2 regions of the Halobacillus trueperi genome follow, and region 1 is predicted to be linked to the other one. Evidence: a T-box and tRNA genes for the amino acid it is inferred to sense, from the RefSeq annotation. Region 1 holds a T-box; the other holds one or more tRNA genes.

Region 1 (15,647 bases):
CTTTTCACTGAACAGCAGATAATAAGAAGCAATAAAAAATGGAGCGATCAGTATGCCTGCAAGAAACCAACGATTGAATTGACTCATGTAGGAACCCATAACAGACAGGCTTTCCTGTTCCTCGCTTACATCAGAGTTGATGATCGGATTTGGTCCGTTTAAGCCATCGTACATAACCAATTGATGCTTTTCATTGACTTCATATTTCAAAAATTCGAAGTCCATCGCCAGTCCATAGATGGTAAGCATAGATAGCAGACTAATAGAAAAAGCGAGTCCCCATATCTTTTTCTTAGACATTTCGTTCCTCCTCTTCGCGGCTTTATTTTCTTATTATTCCAAATAAAGGAAGGTTATTCAACTAGAAGTCTGTATTCTTAAAATGAAAAAGCTGAAGAGAACGGCCTCTTCAGCTTTGAATAGCTAATATTAATTATTGAAAGGATAGGTAACTCCAGTAAGCTCTTCGGATACTTTCCATAATTGATCGGCGTCCATAACATCGTACGACTTCGTAATTGGAGAGACGGCGACAGGACTACCTTTCATTTCCCATCTGCCTCCTGGGCCGAAGTATTCTCCTCCTTGGACGTCATGGTCTGTTGCTGCTCTTAACCCAGGAAGTGCTCCTTCTGTTGCCTTCTGCGTCATCGGCGCAAGCAACGTCCAAGAATCTTAAAGAGGAATTTATCTTCAATGTGTCTCATGAGATTGGTGCTAGCAATACCGGGATGGGCGGCCGTTACGGTCATGTCTAAACCGTTCTTTTCGATTTTCCGCTGCAGTTCTTGAGTGAATAATAAATTGGCAAGCTTAGATTGGGCATAGGCCTTCATTGGTGTATAGCCTTTTCCACCTTCAAACATGAGGTTATCAAAATTCATTTTTCCAGATTTATGGGCATTGCTTGATATATTGACGATTCTAGCGCTTGGCGTTTTCTTTAATGTTTCGAACAATTGCCCTGTCAGTGCGAAGTGACCGAGGTGATTGATACCCAGCTGCTGTTCAAAACCATCATGTGTTTTTCCATAAGGGGTGGTCATCACACCAGCATTGTTAAGCAGAAGATTTAATCTGTCATACTTTTCTTTAAAGGCATCTGTGAATGCCTTTATTGATTGTAAATCGCTTAAGTCTAGTGCCATGACGTCAATATCCGCGTTCGGGTTTTCCTTTTGAATGGACAGATAGGCTTCCTGTCCACGTTTCATCGACCTTGAGCCAAGAATGACGGTCGCTCCCCGTTTGGAAAGAACTTTCACAGATTCATACCCTAAACCGCTGTTCCCTCCAGTTACAATCACCGTTTGACCTTTTAAAGAAGGAATGTCTTCTTTTGTCCACGCTTGTTCTTTCATCCTTATCACTCCTTATGACTTTCATAGTAAGAAATTTCCGCATGTATGTAAAAAGAATAACCTTCAGATGAGCACATAAGAATTTTATGGAACCTCGTGACGTCCGATTTCGTCAAAGGTAATGAAAAAAGGGGGGAGAACGTTTATGAATGAGGAACATATGAAGCGAAGAACAGATAAAGAGATGTTAGCCGGCTTAATGGAATCCTATGGGGACATGGTCGTGAGAATTGCTTTTACTTATGTGAAGGAGAAGCAACTGGCAGAGGATTTGGCGCAGGAAGTATTTATCCGCTGCTATCAACATTTACATACATTTGAACATCGATCGAGCTACAAGACTTGGGTGTATCGCATAACGGTCAATCATTGCAAAGACCACGTCAGAAGCTGGTCGTTTCGGAACCTGATTCCATTCGAACCGATGAAGATGGAAAAAGGAGAGGAAGCTAACAGTATTATTGAACAAGTTTTAAAAGAAGAGGAAAATGAGGTCCTTTTTCAAAAAGTGTTGAAACTTACCGTGAAATTGAGAGAAGTCATCATCTTTTATTATTACGAAGAGTTATCGGTGGAGGAAATCGCTGAGCTTTTAGGTGTCAATGTGAACACGGTCAAAACCAGACTTCACAGGGCGCGGAACAGTTTGAAAAGAATGTTGAAAGGAGGAGAGGCATTTGAGTAACCGATGGAAGTATCCTGAAAAGGTCCAGCAGATGAAGTTCAAAGAAGAGCATCAGAACCAGGTGTTCCACCGTTTGCAGAGTTCTACACCCCAACAGAAGAGAACAATCGGGCGTTTGTGGATGGCGGCTGCTGTCGTTGTTCTTTTGTTAGGTGGATTGTTGTTCACACCTGCGATGGAACACGTCGTTGCTAAAATTCCTTACATCAGTCAGTTTATCGAGCAGGAAGAAGATCGTATGGAACGGATGGAGACGTTTTTCAGTGAAGCCACTCAAACGATTGAAAAAGAAGGGTATCAGATCGGGAACATGCAGGTCAGCGGGGATGACAAGGAAGTGATAGTCGAACTGATCGAGATGGAGGATGGGAAACAGAAGGTCCAAACCATTGTTGAGGAACATTTAGAAAAGAACGGCTTTCATGACTATGAGGTCTCCGTGCAGCCTTTTAAAGAAAGAGTTCAGCAGTCGGATGTGACCGAAGAGGAAATGGAACAGTACTATAAAAATACGAAGGAGCTGGAAGAGAAGCTAATAACACGATTGAAAGAGGAAAATTTTGAGCTCATGTTCCCTGTCCAAGTCCAGATGAACCCGACTCAGGGAGTGTATATCAATGTGATTGTTCCAGAAACAGAAACGCGATTAAGTCTTTTGGAAGAAATCATGTTGGAAGAGGGGCATGAATATAACGAAGAACCTGAACTTGATATCCGGCAAGTAGAAAAGAAAGCAAGGGAACAGGAAATTCTTTGGGAAGAAACGGGAGCCATCCATGATATTGCCCAGGCAATGATGGAGTCTGAACAATATCCAGTCACAGGTTTTGCTCACTCATTTCATCCGTATCCGCTGCAAATCAAAATTAAAACTTCCCTTGATCGCTCAGATGGAAGTGCGGAGGAGATGGCTGAAGAAATTAGAGAAGAGATTGACCTCTTCATCCAAACCGGAGAAAAAACAGCTCCGATTAGAGACGATGAATATGAGGTTTATGTTCTTAGTAAGGACAAGAAGAACATCCAATGATTACAGGCGTCACCATGATGGTGGCGTCTATTTATTGAAGGGATGGATACGTTTTGAAATAATAGAAAAAGGTAGTATTTTCCTAAGATCAGCACAGGAAAGGAGAGGTTCCATGCTTGCGAACATTTTATGGGGATTGTTTCTTGTCTTGTTCATAGCTTTAATGATTTTCATAGACAGGAGAAAGACCAAAAAACGCCAAGGACAGTCTCCCGTGCAAAAGACGGAGCAGGAAAAAGAAGTGGAACGCGCGGTGGCACGGGAAAAAGGCTGGCGTGGAGGACCAGGGGGAGGGGAAGGCATGTGATGATCGGACCGTCTATTTATATTAAAACATTAGCAAATCTTGATGCCCGAGATTTGCTACTTTTTGAAGAGAAGAACCGCTCATTTTTTGAACAGTATTCTATGGGGAGGGCGGATGGTTTTTATACGGTGGAAGGGCAGAGGGAGCGTGTGGAAACCTTGCCGAGGACACGGAGTACTTTTTTGGGATTTTTCATAAAGACACCGATCAGCTTCTTGGAACAGTCCATCTGTTCCAAGTCCTCCGTGGTTCATTGCAAAGTGCGTTCATCGGTTATTTTCTCGATAAAGACTACAATGGAAGAGGCTTTACGACAGAGGCTGTAAGGCTTCTCGTTAATCATGCCTTTGTTGATTTCCATTTACATAGGATAGAAGCAGGAGTCATGCCTCATAACAAAGCATCCATCCGTGTGTTAGAAAAAGCAGGTTTTCATAAAGAAGGAATTGCGAGAAAGAATGTGAAAATCAATGGAAAGTGGGAAGATCATCAAGTTCTTGCAATCATTAATCCGGATGATGAATAGAAAAAGCCCTCATAATAAGGAGGGCTTTGGACATTAGGTCTGTTCCGGTTTATCTTCGGTTACATAGGTACCAGCAAGGAAGTCGTGTATCGCTCGCTTATCCTTGCGTGCTCCGACCATTACGGCACTGACAACCAAGGCGATGCCAAACGTGAAGGAATAGATCATGCCTCCTACGACTTCTCTCAGAAGCATAGTTCCGATATGTACGTTTTTACTAGCATCCACACGGACAATCCGGTTGTCGGCCGCCCGTTTTCCAAGGGTATATCCGGACCATAGGACAGGTAAGCCTACCACGTAAGCAATGCCAAAGATATCCACCCATGTTAATCCTTGATAGAAGAAATCTCCATAAAAGAGATAGAAAAGAATACCTAAAGTTACGGTGATGAGAATTCCGTCAATGACTCTTGCAAAAACACGGACCCATAGACCTGCAGGGTTTTGAATGTTCATTCCTAAACCTCCTAACAAAACGACATGCCTTCCCACTGTAACATAGGCTGAAGCTACGGCTCTAGAAGAATTATGAAACTTATCCTGATGGCTTTACGTACATGTAATAAGACGAAAAGGAGGTTTCGCATATGTGGTTTTTTCTCGGCCTTGTCGGTTTGTTGGTTGTGCCACTATTGTACGGATTTTTGCGCGATGCTTTCGGATGGAACAGGAACAAATTTCACGGAGATGAAATGAATAAACAAAAGCGTACTTCTGTTGAAAAACGGTATGATCAAGCAGAAATTCAGAAGGACAAAGTACGTCAACATTCTAGAAATCAAGGGAACCACGGGGGATTCGGTGGCTTTCATTAATAAAATCGAATCCCTGCTGAAAAATGAAGGTTATAAGAAGCCAGCAGGAGTGCTGGCTTTTTTCATGGTAATGATTGTTTTTTCTAAACTTGGAAGATTGTATTTGTATGGATAGGAAGGGGGGAGAAATAGAAAAAGAGAGTTGGCTTCGGTGCACTATGGAACTAAAGTAAAGAGAGTAAATCAACGAGTATCACGCGGTTGGAAGCGATCACCTGGATCAGTGAAAATCAACCACAACATTGATTTCCTCCTTCAACAATATAACGTACTTTTTTTACAGGTTCTTGTTTTGTCCTACATAGTTCAAGGGAGCATTAGAAACTATATTTTTTCAAAATATTACGTTTAGATGACAAGCGAAACCGAAACACAAATACTGAAAGCATTTTTAACCTTAAGGAGGGTCCATGGATGAACAAAAAGAAGATTTTGGCACCTGTACTCGCTTTAGGGATGACGCTTGGGGCTGGAGCTTACAGTGTTTCGGCGGAAACCTATCAAGTGACCTTTGAAAAAGGGGACACGCTTTGGAGCCTTGCAGAACAATATGATGACGTGACCGTTGATGATTTATTCAAATGGAACCCAGGAATTGATGCAGACATCATTCAACCAGGGTCTCGAATTACAGTGAAAACAGAGGAAACATTTGATGAAGATGATTATCCGAATGAAGAATTTCATACCGTTACACCGGGAAGTACGTTGTACAGCATCGCAAATCTTCATGAAGGGGTGACGCTCACAGAACTGTTTGAATTAAATCCAGGTATAGACCCTTGGAACTTGCAGCCAGGTCAGGAAGTCCGCGTTTCACCAGCTGAGAGCGCCCACTACCATACGGTCGCTCCTTACGATACGCTTTATGGCATTGCCGGCCTCCACGAGGGGGTTACCGTAAGTGACTTGTACGAATTAAACCCTGGAATAGATGCTAGAAACCTCCAAATCGGATCGAATATACGAGTGAAATAAAAGGAAGAAGCGGGACTTCTGAGGAAGCCCCGCTTTTATAGCGTATCAGTATTAATTTTGGATCCACTCATGGATTGTACGTACGATGATTTCCTGCTGCTTTTTTGCAGGGATGTCAGCAGGCAGATCCCCTTTTTGAGCACCATACATACCAAATTGGGCATGGTTGCCCCCATCGATTTTATAAAGCCTAGTTTCCGAAGAAAGCAATGGCTTCGTTTCCTTTATTTTGGATTCTGTTGTTAACCCATCATTCTCCGCATAGATCGATAGGATCAGAGTTTCCGTATCTGCGAAGCTGCTTCCTTCAGTCGGATATGAAGCGAGGAGTATCAATCCGTCTGTTTTGTCAGGATGTTCTTTTACAAAAGAGGCAGCGGCGACTCCGCCGAGGGAATGACCTCCCACATACCATTCTGCAACTTCAGGATAGCGATTGATCATTTCATCAGCTTTGTTCGTGTTCAATATGGGTAAGTTCAGAGTTACATTAGGAATCCCTGTGATGTACCCGCTGCTCGCCAGTTGTTGAGCCAGATAGCTGTAGGCTTCTGGCTCGACTTTTGCTCCAGGATATATGATGATTCCACCCTTAGCATTACCTCTAGGTTCATGGACGACCCAACCGTCTGTTTGCTTGGACTCTTTCACCAGACGGGTCATCTCTTCCGATGGTTCGTAGGTTTGTTGAGTCCAGATGAAAAAGAAGAGAACTCCAATACTAATCAGGGCCAGGAGACTAAGGAGCATATACTTGAGCCACTTTTTCATAATCAACATCCTTCCTTTTTGCTACATACGAATCATGATAGTCATTCTTCAATGAGTATTATTCAATGTAATATCTGAATAGGTAGGCCTGAGAGGCGAACTGGATGCGGTATAATAGTTAAGGAATGTTTTAACAAACCCCTTCACCATTCAGGTTAGGGGATTCTATTTTGAAAAGAAATATGAAAGGTTTTCTGAGAGAAAAACTTAACATAGATCCACTCGAGGACCGAACAGAAGCCCTTTTAACAAGAGTGTAGAATAATCGAATTTCGTAAGCGGATGCTAATGAAAAAGGCGTGAAGGAGGCGGCAGAATGAAAGACACCCCATTCCACTACGATGGACGTTCCCCTGTGAACCAAGAAGTTGCGACGGACGAAGTGTTTGTCCTTACAGATGAAGCAAGAATAAATATAGCGGCAAACCCTTATCAGTATGATGTTACTACGGAGCAGGAATAATGGAAAATGATAAGAATCCATCTCAACCAAGATGGATTCTATTTTTTATCTGCATTTATTAGTAAGAATGGTCGTTTCTATACAAACTATACTATCTTGAATGGAAAGGTAGGATCCTATGGAGAAGGTTTTATACATCACGGCACATCCACACGATGAAACGGCCTCTTACAGCATGAGGGTGGGTAAGGCTTTTATTGACACATACAAAGAAGTGAATGCAGGCGATGAAATCATTCATATCGACTTGTATAGAGAAGATATTCCGCACATAGATGCTGATATTTTCAGCGGGTGGGGGAAATTGCAGTCGGGAGATAACCTTTCAGACGAAGAAAATAGGAAGGTCGAACGACTGAGAGAGTTGAGTGATCAATTCATTTCCGCAGACAAGTACGTCTTTGTCACCCCGATGTGGAACTTCTCTTTTCCTCCTGTAATGAAGGCCTATATCGATGCGGTGGCCGTGGCGGGCAAAGCATTTAAATATACAGAAGAGGGTCCGGTCGGTCTATTGACGGATAAAAAAGCTTTCCACATCCAGGCATGTGGCGGGATTTATTCGGAAGGACCTGCAGCTGGAATGGAAATGGGGCACCGGTATTTGAACATCATTATGCAATTTTTCGGCGTCCCGTCCTTCGATGGTCTTTTTGTCGAAGGGCATGCGGCGAATCCGGGTCAGGCGGATAACATTAGAGAACATGCAATGGCAAGGGCGAAAGACGCGGCCCAAACCTTTTAAATGTTGACCACTAATCCTTAGTAAGTGCCCGTAGAAAAAATGCTCGGTGAGAGCGTATTTTCTACGGGCGCTTTCCTTTTTCACATGAAATTATGATAGGGTGAATATAGTATTGGTTGGCTAAAAGGTGGAAAATGGAGTGGCTTTCATCTGTTCCATTCCTGTATTTTTATGACTGAAATCGTAGAGAAAGGATTTAAAATGAATTACATCATCAGCTTGTTTTTATACATATTTTTGATAGCTCTTGTTTCATCACTTTTGTTTTTTATTGTGACGTCCATTTGGGATTCAGCGGCACCGGGAATCGTTTTCCTTTTGTCGGTGATCTCTGTACAGCTACTTTTCAGCCATATAGGACAAATCGCTGGGAAGCGTCAGGAGTCTTAATCATGGACGAATGGAGGATGGTACGATGAGACGTTACGTCGGGTTACTTATTATTGTTTTTCTGTGCAGCATTCCTTTGCAGGTCTCTGCCACCAGTTACGAAAAACTTGATCCTCAAGAGGTTGTTGACCGGGCGGAAGTCATCGTTATCGGGACTTACGATTTTGATCGTCGATCTGAAGGTAGTGAATTTATCTTTGATGGTTATCCTTTTGATGTGGAAGCAGTACTTAAAGGAAAGGTCGGAGAGGAAATTACAGCCGGAATCGATCGGTTTGATGTCAGCTGGGCGAAAGATTTTCAAGAGAAAGGCGGCAGGTTCATGCTTCTTTTGGAAAATATCCCGGAGGCTGACTTTCTCACACCAGTGGTGGCGGGAAATGGGATGGTCCAACTAATGGGTGACACGGTTCAAGAAGAGAGTGAAGAAAAAATTTCTATACTGAATTTATGAAGGAACATCCCCCAAGAAAAGACAACTCCCGTTTCTGAAGCCTCTACTTTTTTTACAAGCATCCTTTTTCTCGTAGGTGCGGTCAATATTGGAGGTGTGTTTTTCCTCCAAAGAAGAAACGGAGGGAGGGTGTTTCATAAGAAATAAAATATTCAGAAAAACATTGACATCTTCTTCCGTTCCGCGTAACATAATCCTAACTTTAATAACTACGGCAATGACAGAAACCCAGTAGTGAAGAGATCCCTGTTGTCAGAGAGTCGACGGTTGGTGGGAGTCGATACACACCTCTTCATGAATTACCTTCTGGAGCTTCTTTTACGAAAACTCATGTGAGTAGTGGAAGACGGTAAATCCGTTATCTTTTTAAGGGGAAGATGAAACATTCATCTTCAACTTGGGTGGTAACGCGTGATGAAGACACGTCCCATGATGGGGCGTGTCTTTTTTATATTCTAAAAAATGGAGGGCTGTAAGATGATGGAACAATTGAATGATGGACAAAAAAGAGAATGGGAAAAGCAATGGGAGGTTCTATCTTATGGTGTCTCCTCGATCATTCCGGAAGAAGAGTTCAAAGAGAAGATTGCGAAGTCGATTAAAAATGAGCAGCCGCTGAAGGTGAAGTTGGGGCTCGATCCGACCGCCCCGGATGTCCACCTTGGACATACCGTTGTGTTGAATAAGCTGAAACAGTTCCAGGAATTCGGGCACACGGTTCAGCTGATCATCGGCGATTTCACAGGGAAGATTGGTGATCCGACGGGCAAGTCAATCGCCCGGACGGCTTTGACGGATGAAGAAGTGGAGCACAATGCAAAAACTTACTTTGAACAGTTCGGCAAAGTGATTGACATGGAAAAAGTAGAGCTCCATTACAACTCGAAATGGCTTTCCAAAGTTGGGTTCTCAGAAGTGTTGAAACTGGCGAGTACGGTGACGGTGGCAAGGATGCTCGAGCGCAATGACTTTCATAACCGGTACGAAGCGAACAAGCCGATCCACCTTCATGAGTTTTTCTACCCGGTCATGCAAGGGTACGATTCGTACGCTCTGGACTCAGACATCGAACTCGGTGGAACCGACCAGGAATTCAATGTGTTGTTCGGGCGCCAGGTGCAGGAGCATTACGGCAGGGAAAAACAAGTCGTCCTGTTGATGCCGTTGATTGAAGGGCTGGATGGTGTGGAGAAAATGTCGAAGTCGAAAGGCAATTACATCGGGGTGGATGAGCGGCCGCAGGACATTTTTGGTAAAACGATGTCGATTCCTGATGCGCTGATCACGAAGTATTTTGAGCTTGTTTCTCCGTTATCCATTCAAGAAGTGCAGGAAGTGAAACGGAAGCTTGATGAAGGTACGCTTCACCCGCGGGATGCCAAAATGAAGCTTGCCGCTTCTTTTGTCGAAATGCTTCATGGAAAAGAGGCAGCTCGTCAAAGCCGAGAACAGTTCATCAATGTTTTTCAGAAAAAAGCGATGCCGGATGAAATTCCTGAAGTGATGTGGGAAGGAGAAGAGGAAATACACGTTGTCGATCTCGTCAAAGAACTTGGACTTTTACCTTCCAAGAGTGAAGGGAGAAGGATGATCAAGAATGGCGGTGTCCGTATCGACCAGGAGAAAGTGACGGATACCAATCAAACGGTGCAAGTGACAGACGGGGTTGTGGTTCAAGTCGGGAAAAGGAAGTTTGTAAGGCTAAGAAGTTCATCCTGATTGTAGAAGAAAAGGGGAAATGAAGCGATGGAAAGAGAAGCATTTATAGAAAAAGCAACCGAACATATGAGAGAGACCTATAAGTGTCATACCGTATTCTTGTACGGTTCCTATCAAACCGGGGACTCTACGAATGAGAGTGATGTCGATTTGATTGGTTTTTCCGATAAGCTGGAAACGCAGAATAAAGTGGAAACGTTCAGTGGCAAGCTTTTGGATGTGTGGGTCCACAAGACGGATGATATGAAAGAGCCGGCCAACTTTTTGAAAGTCCATCGTGCCGAGGTCCTCGTTGATGATCATGGCCTTGCCCAAAAATGGATGACAGAGATTGATTCTATTTTCAACGAGGGACCGGCGTCTTTGCAGCCGAAGGAGAAGCAGTTTTTGAAAGATTGGTTGACCAAGATGAAGATACGTTCAAGAAAAGGGGATATGGAAGGCCGCTATCGCTTTCACTGGCTGGTGAAGGAAAGTCTTGAAATTTATTTTGAGATGATCGGACGCTGGTACCTCGGTCCGAAAAAGTCGCTGAACTGGTTACGTGAGCACGATGTGGAAGGGTACCGGATCTACGATAAGCTGCTGGAAGGACCGGGGGATCGCAGGCGGCTGGATGCCTGGATTGATCATTTGCAGAAGCTTTGAGTCAATCGTTGGGATATCGGCCATAATGAAATTTTATCGACAGAATTGAAAATATATCAAACCAAATCAAAATATATCAACTGAATAAAGAATATATCAATTCATTGAGGGAGGGGGATTTTATGAATCAAATCCAGTTCTTATTGGATGAAGGTGAGGTTGAGAAGGCTGGAGTTGAAGCATTGGAACGCTTGAAACGGGACGAGGAAAACGCAGAGTTGAATTATTTGTGTGCGGTATCGCATGATGCGCAAGGGATGGAGCGGGAAGCCATCCCCTTTTATGAAAAAGCCATTGACCATGGAATACAAGGCGACCGTAGAACTCAGACCTATATTCAGTGGGGAAGCAGTCTAAGGTGCATCGGGAAGTATTATGAAGCGAAGGAGGTCCTGGAAAAGGGAGCACGAGAATTTCCAGGGAATCCCGCGATTCAGGTGTTTCACGCGATGACCTTATACAACTTGAAGCAGTCCCCCCAAGCGGTGGAACAATTGCTGGCGGTGCTGGGTTCTCATGCAGAAAGTCCCTGGATTGAAAAGTATAAAAAAGCCATTTCCTTTTATGCGGCTCAACTAGATCAAACTTGGTAGGGGTTCCTTTTCATGGACTTGCTGCCAGTCTCTTATTCGGTTGAGTAGCTTTGTACCACTGCCAACAAAGGATGAAAATAAGGATGGCATCGATCGCATCGCCCCCGTAGTACATGAGCATGGCCCCTGTCTCTGCCTGGCTTTGACTGACTCCTTCTGGCGGAGAGGCATACAAGTATTTCGACAGGATCCCGTGTCCTGCAAGAGCGAAGATGAATACGATTGCCCGATACAAATAACTGTAGCGGTGAGCGACAGGGTCAATGTAAATCATAGCCATTGTAAAAAGGTACCCTGCCAGGAACACGTGCAGATGGACGAGAATGTGAATCCATAGGTTGTCGTGCATCATGTGATATAAATCTGTTGTGTAAAGCACCCACAACCCGCCGATGTTGAGAATGGAAGCTGTGACGGGGTGACTGATGACACGTACATAAGAACTTCTCAGGAGAGAAGATATCTTTTTGGCAGTAGAAACGGGCAGCGTTCTTAACAACAGAGTCATCGGTGCTGCAAGGACGAGCAGGAGTGGGGCGAACATGCCTAAAAGTAAATGCCCCATCATATGAGCGCGAAAGTCGATGCGCGCTTGGTCTGCTAGCGGGCCGATGACAGCTATACCTGCACATAACACTCCGATGGACCAAAAAACATGTCGCCAAACCGGCCATTCCTGCAGATGACGGGAACGATTAGAAACGATGCCTGCTCCTACGTACAAGAGGATGGCAAGCAGGAATGGTAACGACAGAACCAAATCAAAAAGGAGTCCACCCCCGCTTGAATGTTGCTCATGCATGGGAAGGGGCTCCTTTTTTGCTGGTACGTTTAAGAAGGAAAAGACCGGCAGCAATCATAAGCACAGCAGATATGTTCCACACAAGGTCGTAAGGGATCACATTTTCTACATAACGGATTTGGTGCAGGCGCATCAGTTTATGCTGGATGATCCCGTCATACAACTGGAAAGACCCTGCCCCAAGCAGAACGCCGCCCCACCACCGTTTCAGTGATAAGCCATTCCTCCGTTTTAGATCGGCAAAAAGAAACAGACCGCCAATGGTTGCGAACCAACTGAACGCGTGGAACAATCCATCTGAAATCAGTCCGATGTCTGTAGTGGATTGATCATAAAAATGGTGCCATCTAAGCAGTTGGTGGAAAATCGTTTCGTCTATAAATGCAGCAAGGCCGATTCCGAACAAGACTCCGGACCATAGGTTACGTTTTTTAGTATGATTTCGATTAGAATGAAGGGACTTTGAACCCATAGCGAAACCTCCTATTCTTCAAAATTCTTCCTATGTTGTACCCATCACTCAAAGCGTACAAACGTATATGGATTTAAAAAGGACTTTTGACTGGGAAATGACTTGATTAACGTCCACGCCTTTCTTTATACTCATCCTTTTGTAAATCCGTAATGGTTCCTTGATGAAAATACAATTGCCAGCGCCCATCGATCTTTTTCCAAATGGAGCTGCGGAGAGTATTTCTGCTTCTTGTCGTGTCCTCGACATAATACGTAGTGAGGACCGTATCCTCTGATAGAGGCTGGATTTCATAATGGTGGAGAGTCATCTCAGTCAGGACGACCCCTTGCTCCAGGCAGAACTTTTTATCATAAGGAACGCCGGAACTTCCAATCTCCCAAAAGTCATCGGCCAGTATGTGATCAAGCTCTTCTGTGGATTCGCGGGTGCTCAACTGTATGTGTTGGTTTTCTAATGCTTTCAGTTCTTCCTTCAGCGACATATGTATTCTCCTTTATGTTAAAATTTTCTATAGGAATATTATACTTTGATTCTATCATGAGGAGATGAAGCGATGTCGGTACATGGGAAAAGAAATCGACTAGTGAAATTCAGGAAGAGGGACCAATGACTCATCCAATGGTGATTGCAGTGGCAGCTGTTTCGGGTGGCGGAAAGACGACGATTACGGAGAAACTCAAAGAACGTTTGCCTGGAGCTGAAGCGCTTTTCTTTGATACGTATGAATTTGAAGGTGCACCGGAAAACATTACCGAGTGGGTGGAAAAGGGCCCCGACTATAATCAATGGAATCTGGATCCACTGATTCAGGATATCCAATCAACAAAAAGCGCTTCTTTTCTCATTCTGGATTATCCATTTTCCTATAAGCACGACAAATTGAAGGTTTGGATCGACTATTCGGTTTACATCCATACACCTTTAGATATAGCCATGGCTAGACGACTGCTTCGTGATGGTGAAGGGCTCTCCGTAAAGGGTGAATTGACATACTACTTGAATGATGGAAGAGAAGCTTATGTAGAAATGCTCCAGTCCATTAAACCCGATGCCGATCTTGTCGTCGATGGAACGCTGAGCGTGGAGAACATCGTAGAGCATATTATCAAGAATCTTCCCTCCGAACATCATTAGAAATTTTCTTTTGTGATAAAAGATACATCACAAGAAGCCACACGACTCCGATGGAAAAACCACCGAGCACATCGCTTATATAATGAGCGCCGAGATGGACGCGGGACCACCCAACCATTCCAACAACAAGAAACCCGCCCAGCATAAGAATCCCCCGTCCTGTACGTTTCAAGTAAACGGAGAAGAGGATAAAAAGGGACCCTGTCAGGAAGACCGCATAGATCATATGAGCACTCGGGAAAGCACCCCCATTGACTGATACAAAAGAATCGACAAGAGGGCGCTCTCGACTGAAGAAACCTTTCAAACCTGCACTGATGAGCTTGGTACATGCGGCTCCTAATAGGATGAAAAAGCTGGTTCGGTACTTGTTCAAATAAATAAAAATAAAAGAAACGATAAAGCCTGTAGTGAGGCAAACCTTGTAGCTGGTTACTATAGAGAAGAAACGAGCGATTTGGATGGTGGTTTGGTCGTCTGAGTCTGCTGTAATCTTCATTCCCCATTCATCCATAGCCGTGAGGAAGGGTGGTGTTGTCATCACTCCCCAGCTGAACAATACGAAAAGGAAAAGGTTCAACGCCAATAGCCATTGGAGACGTCTGTGCATTTCGGAACCTCCTTTTCTTTTTATTATTGAGAAGGTGGAAAAAAACTATGCTCTTGTATATGGAGGGAAGCAAGTGAAGGAAAAGATCATCCAGCAGGAAAATCCATTTTTCATATATTTGTTCTTCTTCGTTTTATCATGGATTAGTCTGAAGAAAAGTGTATTTATAGAAATGAAAAGGCGAGAGTGGAAGGAAAGATACGAAGTTTATTCGGATCATAAAGATGGACTGTAAAGGGGAGGGAGCAAAGAATGCGATCAGATAAGGAAATGATGGATCTGATTTTGAGTGTCGCCGAGAAGGATGAGCGGATCCGGGCGGTATATATGAATGGTTCACGAACGAATCCCACATTAAAAGAAGATCTTTTTCAGGATTATGACATCGTCTACGTTGTGACGGAAACGAATTCTTTTTTGGAAGATGAGGAGTGGGTGGATGTGTTCGGTGAAAGGCTGATGATGCAGGAACCGGATAAAAATGATCAGGGCAAAGATGGGGAGTTTGCGGACTTTTATGGCTATTTGATGCTATTTACGGATGGTAACCGGATCGATTTACATATAGAAACCATTCCTCATATGCAGGAACACTACGGGGACGATAAGCTGACCGTCCCTTTGATGGACAAGGATGACTGTCTGTCTGAAATTCCTGATGCGACTGATGAAGATTATCATGTGCAAAAGCCGACGGAAGAGGAGTATCTCGCCCGCTGCAACAATTTTTGGTGGTGTCAGCAGAATGTTGCGAAAAGCCTGTGGCGCAATGAAATGCCGTATGCACAGTTCATGTTGGAGTGTGTCATCCGCAGAGACTTGGATCAGATGGTTTCCTGGTGGATAGGAACGCAGACGGATTTTCAAGTTTCTACGGGGAAGGTCGGGAATTATTTCAAAAAGCTTCTACCCGAAAAATTTTGGGCGATGTATGAAGCGACTTATGCGGACGGAGATCTGGAACATATTTGGGATGCCCTGTTTGTTGCCGGTGATTTGTTCCGGACACTGGCTGGACAGGTAGCGGATGAATTCTCTTTTACATATCAATGGGATGAGGATGAAAACATGACGTTTTATTTGAGACAGGTGAGGAAGTTATCTTCATCGGCCGACCGTATTTTTTGATGGGATTGTG
Region 2 (3,810 bases), on a different contig from region 1:
TCTTAAAATGGGAACAATTACTTTATATTGTTAGTTTATTTACGGCGATAGTTGCATGACTTGTACGAAAAGTATTCTCATATTATTCCAGAAACGTTGAATACGTAATCTCAAAGTTCATGGGCGAAATAGTCGAACCTCATAACGATAATGGATAAAAAAAGGTTCTACGTCAATTGTTGGGGTGGGAAGCCTGTTCCCACTCCTTATCCTACTTGAAAGTCTTTTAATTCTTTGAATTGATGATGCAGTAATACCTTAAATCGAAGGCGATCATATCTTCTAAATCCAAACGCAATCCGTTTAATGACTTAAGTTTGATTGTTCAACCCCTCAATAAAACCATTGCTGTAATTGAAGGAAAAGCTATTCAGCACTTCAACTTGCCAATTCTTCAGGGTCTGAACGGCCTGATTGAACTCTATTAAACCACTGGCTTTCACTTGTTCGTAATACCTATATAGCGATGCTTTTACTTCGTGAATCGCTGTTGTTCCGTTTCGTTTCGCTGCCTCAAACCAGCTTCGGAATGCTTTCCATAAGCGGTACGTAAATACTCTGACATACCTAAATACCTTTCCAAATGCCAATGCTGCTTTTGACTTAAGCGGTCATACGATTTATAAAAGATATGCTTCATACGTTTACACTTTTTGCGATCGTACTCATGAAATTCCTTCTGTACTCTGCGGCGCACTTTTTCTAAAGCCCAATAAATGTATCGACAAAAGTGAAAGAGATCGGCGACAATTATCGGATCTCCCAGTGCTTTTTGAACAGCTGATTTAAAGGAATGACTCATTTCCATAATCACAATTTGGACGTTTTGCCCTTTTGATTGAAGGTATTGTTTGACCGTTTTTACGGACCGATCCGGCAAGATGTCCAACGGTTCACCTGTGTACCCGTCTCCTATAATGACTTGATATTTACCGGCTTTCGTATCACCTTTGTATTTATCGATCGCAATCACTTCAGGTAACTTATCCAACTTCTTCAACATCGGCGCTGAAACCTTATCAAAGCGACGCATGGCGGTGGTTTGGGATGTGCGGAACTGGGCAGTTGTATCTTTGAAATTCATGCCCTGGATCACTCGAAGCCCCAGCGCTTGGTTCCACTCTTTCGTGTGTCACTGATAACGCTCGACAATGGGATTAGACTCCGCAAATTGCTTCCCACATACACAGGCATAGCGGCGTTGCCTATAGTAAAGATAGGTGGAGCGTTCAAATAATTTGAGGTGCTGAACCTTTTGAATACGGTAATCATGGACATTAGAGGTCGTTTCTCTGCATTGAGGACATGTGTGTACGTGTTTCGGAATCTAACACACCAGCTCTTTCTTCCATTTGAGTTACCTTAACGTCTTCTAATCCTGGTAATATCATGTTAAAATGCATGTGCATACAACTCCTTGCTTGCTTGTTTCTCGACAATTCAAGTGTAGTAGACAAGGAGCTTGTGTGCATTTTTTATGCCGAATTTTCTAAGACCCTAACAAATATTGTAGAGCCAAAAAAAAGCGACCCCCCTCGAAATCCGGGGACGGTCGTTTTCGTTTACTTATTCGATTCCATTCTCGATGACGTATCTATCTTCGCATTCCTTCGCCTAGTCATGACCGTTTCCCCGTTCCGTAACGTAAATATATTCGCCGTCTTCGGATGAACCGATATGGCCGACGCCTTCAACGAAATACAGATCGATAAAGTCTGCCCCATCCTCTTCGCTCATGAAATTAAAAAGTCGCTCGGTTAGTTTCGCATACTTTTCCTCTAGTCCGTGAATAACGAATTCCTCTATAAATTGATCTTGCGTTAGTTTGCGCATGTAATCATTTCCCTTCGAAATTAATTCGCAAGGGGGCAAACACTACGCACGATCCATTTTATATACGAAAAAAGACGCCCCGAAGGACGTCTCTTAACCATTTCATTAGTACCGGTGGCCGGGGTCGAACCGGCACTCCGTGAGGAACACGATTTTGAGTCGTGCGCGTCTGCCAATTCCGCCACACCGGCATGTGTCTATGGAGGCGGCAACCGGAATCGAACCGGTGATAAAGGAGTTGCAGTCCTCTGCCTTACCGCTTGGCTATGCCGCCATATCACGTTCAATTACGATTGTATCATATTCAAGTTCGATTGAATATGTGATTTTTTTGGAGCGGGAGACGGGATTCGAACCCGCGACCCCCACCTTGGCAAGGTGGTGTTCTACCACTGAACTACTCCCGCAATTAAAGTGGCTGGGCCAGCTGGATTCGAACCAGCGCATGACGGTACCAAAAACCGTTGCCTTACCGCTTGGCTATGGCCCAATATATATGTTTCTTTATCGATATAATGGGGCGGCTGATGGGAATCGAACCCACGAATGCCGGAACCACAATCCGGTGCGTTAACCACTTCGCCACAACCGCCATAATTGAAAAGCAGGGGTAGTAGGAATCGAACCCACATTGACGGTTTTGGAGACCGTAGTTTTACCATTAAACTATACCCCTATTTGATTGAAAATAAATGGTGGAGGGAGTAGGACTCGAACCTACGAACCCGATGGGAGCGGATTTACAGTCCGCCGCGTTTGGCCAACTTCGCTATCCCTCCACGCTGAAAAACTTTCAGATGGTGCCGGCCAGAGGACTTGAACCCCCAACCTACTGATTACAAATCAGTTGCTCTGCCAGTTGAGCTAGGCCGGCTAAATGGTGGCTCGGGACGGAATCGAACCGCCGACACACGGATTTTCAGTCCGTTGCTCTACCGACTGAGCTACCGAGCCAAACTATGTATTTACTGATTTAAAGTGGCGGTCCGGACGGGACTCGAACCCGCGACCTCCTGCGTGACAGGCAGGCATTCTAACCAACTGAACTACCGGACCAATTTGGTTGTACTTGTTAGTACTACTATTTTCATTTAACTAGGATGATCATTCGACGTAGTGAAATGAATAATTTGGTTGCGGGGACAGGATTTGAACCTGTGACCTCCGGGTTATGAGCCCGACGAGCTACCAGACTGCTCTACCCCGCGATAATGTGAATTCTTTTAAGAACTCATGATATTGATTTTCGTTATGGTGGAGGATGCAGGGTTCGAACCTGCGACCCCTTGCTTGTAAGGCAAGTGCTCTCCCAGCTGAGCTAATCCTCCGATAAGTGGTGACCCGTACGGGATTCGAACCCGTGTTACCGCCGTGAAAGGGCGGTGTCTTAACCACTTGACCAACGGGCCAATGTTAGATGGCGGAGAGTGAGGGATTCGAACCCTCGAAACCGTGGTAACGGTTTACACGAATTCCAATCGTGCTCCTTCGGCCAACTCGGACAACTCTCCATATGGCTCCAACGGTAGGATTCGAACCTACGACCGATCGGTTAACAGCCGATTGCTCTACCACTGAGCTACGTTGGAATATTATTGAAACCTGGCGACGTCCTACTCTCACGGGGGTAAACCCGACTACCATCGGCGCTGAAGAGCTTAACTTCTGTGTTCGGCATGGGAACAGGTGTGACCTCTTCGCCTTCATCACCAGATCTCTGTGAGTCTCTGTTTTTCAGGGACAAGATATATTATATTGTCCTTCAGAGAAAAAATCAAGGGTTAATTTCAAGTTTTTTTGAAAACCCTCAAAACTGGATAAGGAAACATCTTGTTTAAAAGAGTACGATCTTTTCACGAATGATTTTCATCAGATAGATAAGTCATCGATCCATTAGTATCCGTCAGCTCCACGTGTCACCACGCTTCCACCTCGGACCTATCAACCTCATCGTCTCTGAGGGATCTTATTTGCTTA

The links. A T-box is a leader RNA that pairs with one kind of tRNA and senses whether it is charged. The one in region 1 lies ahead of tyrS (tyrosine--tRNA ligase), so its partner is inferred to be a tRNA-Tyr.
Region 2: it has a tRNA-Tyr gene. The T-box ahead of tyrS (tyrosine--tRNA ligase) is inferred to sense a tRNA for this amino acid. The anticodon was not compared.

The regions. Positions count from the first base shown of each region.
Region 1 is NZ_QUAE01000001.1:146,596-162,242, forward strand. Features, by position in the region: gene DYE48_RS00735 (hypothetical protein) at 1-300, opposite strand, end outside; gene DYE48_RS21325 (SDR family NAD(P)-dependent oxidoreductase) at 430-651, opposite strand; gene DYE48_RS00740 (oxidoreductase) at 648-1,361, opposite strand; gene DYE48_RS00745 (sigma-70 family RNA polymerase sigma factor) at 1,507-2,046, shown strand; gene DYE48_RS00750 (DUF4179 domain-containing protein) at 2,039-3,076, shown strand; gene DYE48_RS00755 (hypothetical protein) at 3,189-3,383, shown strand; partial or broken gene DYE48_RS00760 (GNAT family N-acetyltransferase) at 3,380-3,909, shown strand; gene DYE48_RS00765 (RDD family protein) at 3,943-4,368, opposite strand; gene DYE48_RS00770 (hypothetical protein) at 4,500-4,727, shown strand; gene DYE48_RS00775 (muramidase family protein) at 5,142-5,705, shown strand; gene DYE48_RS00780 (alpha/beta hydrolase) at 5,757-6,476, opposite strand; gene DYE48_RS21045 (hypothetical protein) at 6,793-6,939, shown strand; gene DYE48_RS00785 (FMN-dependent NADH-azoreductase) at 7,058-7,684, shown strand; gene DYE48_RS00795 (hypothetical protein) at 8,100-8,528, shown strand; T-box leader at 8,737-8,961, shown strand; gene tyrS (tyrosine--tRNA ligase) at 9,006-10,247, shown strand; gene DYE48_RS00810 (nucleotidyltransferase domain-containing protein) at 10,275-10,895, shown strand; gene DYE48_RS00815 (tetratricopeptide repeat protein) at 11,018-11,488, shown strand; gene DYE48_RS00820 (cytochrome c oxidase assembly protein) at 11,499-12,290, opposite strand; gene DYE48_RS00825 (DUF2243 domain-containing protein) at 12,283-12,762, opposite strand; gene DYE48_RS00830 (nuclear transport factor 2 family protein) at 12,869-13,246, opposite strand; gene DYE48_RS00835 (nucleoside/nucleotide kinase family protein) at 13,372-13,899, shown strand; gene DYE48_RS00840 (phosphatase PAP2 family protein) at 13,871-14,509, opposite strand; gene DYE48_RS21050 (hypothetical protein) at 14,583-14,744, shown strand; gene DYE48_RS00845 (aminoglycoside 6-adenylyltransferase) at 14,762-15,637, shown strand.
Region 2 is NZ_QUAE01000021.1:19-3,828, reverse strand. Features, by position in the region: partial or broken gene DYE48_RS17505 (ISL3 family transposase) at 207-1,409, opposite strand; gene DYE48_RS17500 (hypothetical protein) at 1,615-1,833, opposite strand; tRNA gene DYE48_RS17495 (tRNA-Leu) at 1,943-2,024, opposite strand; tRNA gene DYE48_RS17490 (tRNA-Cys) at 2,034-2,107, opposite strand; tRNA gene DYE48_RS17485 (tRNA-Gly) at 2,166-2,240, opposite strand; tRNA gene DYE48_RS17480 (tRNA-Gln) at 2,249-2,323, opposite strand; tRNA gene DYE48_RS17475 (tRNA-His) at 2,350-2,425, opposite strand; tRNA gene DYE48_RS17470 (tRNA-Trp) at 2,439-2,509, opposite strand; tRNA gene DYE48_RS17465 (tRNA-Tyr) at 2,527-2,612, opposite strand; tRNA gene DYE48_RS17460 (tRNA-Thr) at 2,632-2,707, opposite strand; tRNA gene DYE48_RS17455 (tRNA-Phe) at 2,712-2,787, opposite strand; tRNA gene DYE48_RS17450 (tRNA-Asp) at 2,813-2,889, opposite strand; tRNA gene DYE48_RS17445 (tRNA-Met) at 2,965-3,041, opposite strand; tRNA gene DYE48_RS17440 (tRNA-Val) at 3,086-3,161, opposite strand; tRNA gene DYE48_RS17435 (tRNA-Glu) at 3,168-3,242, opposite strand; tRNA gene DYE48_RS17430 (tRNA-Ser) at 3,252-3,344, opposite strand; tRNA gene DYE48_RS17425 (tRNA-Asn) at 3,348-3,422, opposite strand; rRNA gene rrf (5S ribosomal RNA) at 3,434-3,547, opposite strand; partial or broken rRNA gene DYE48_RS17415 (23S ribosomal RNA) at 3,707-3,810, opposite strand, start outside.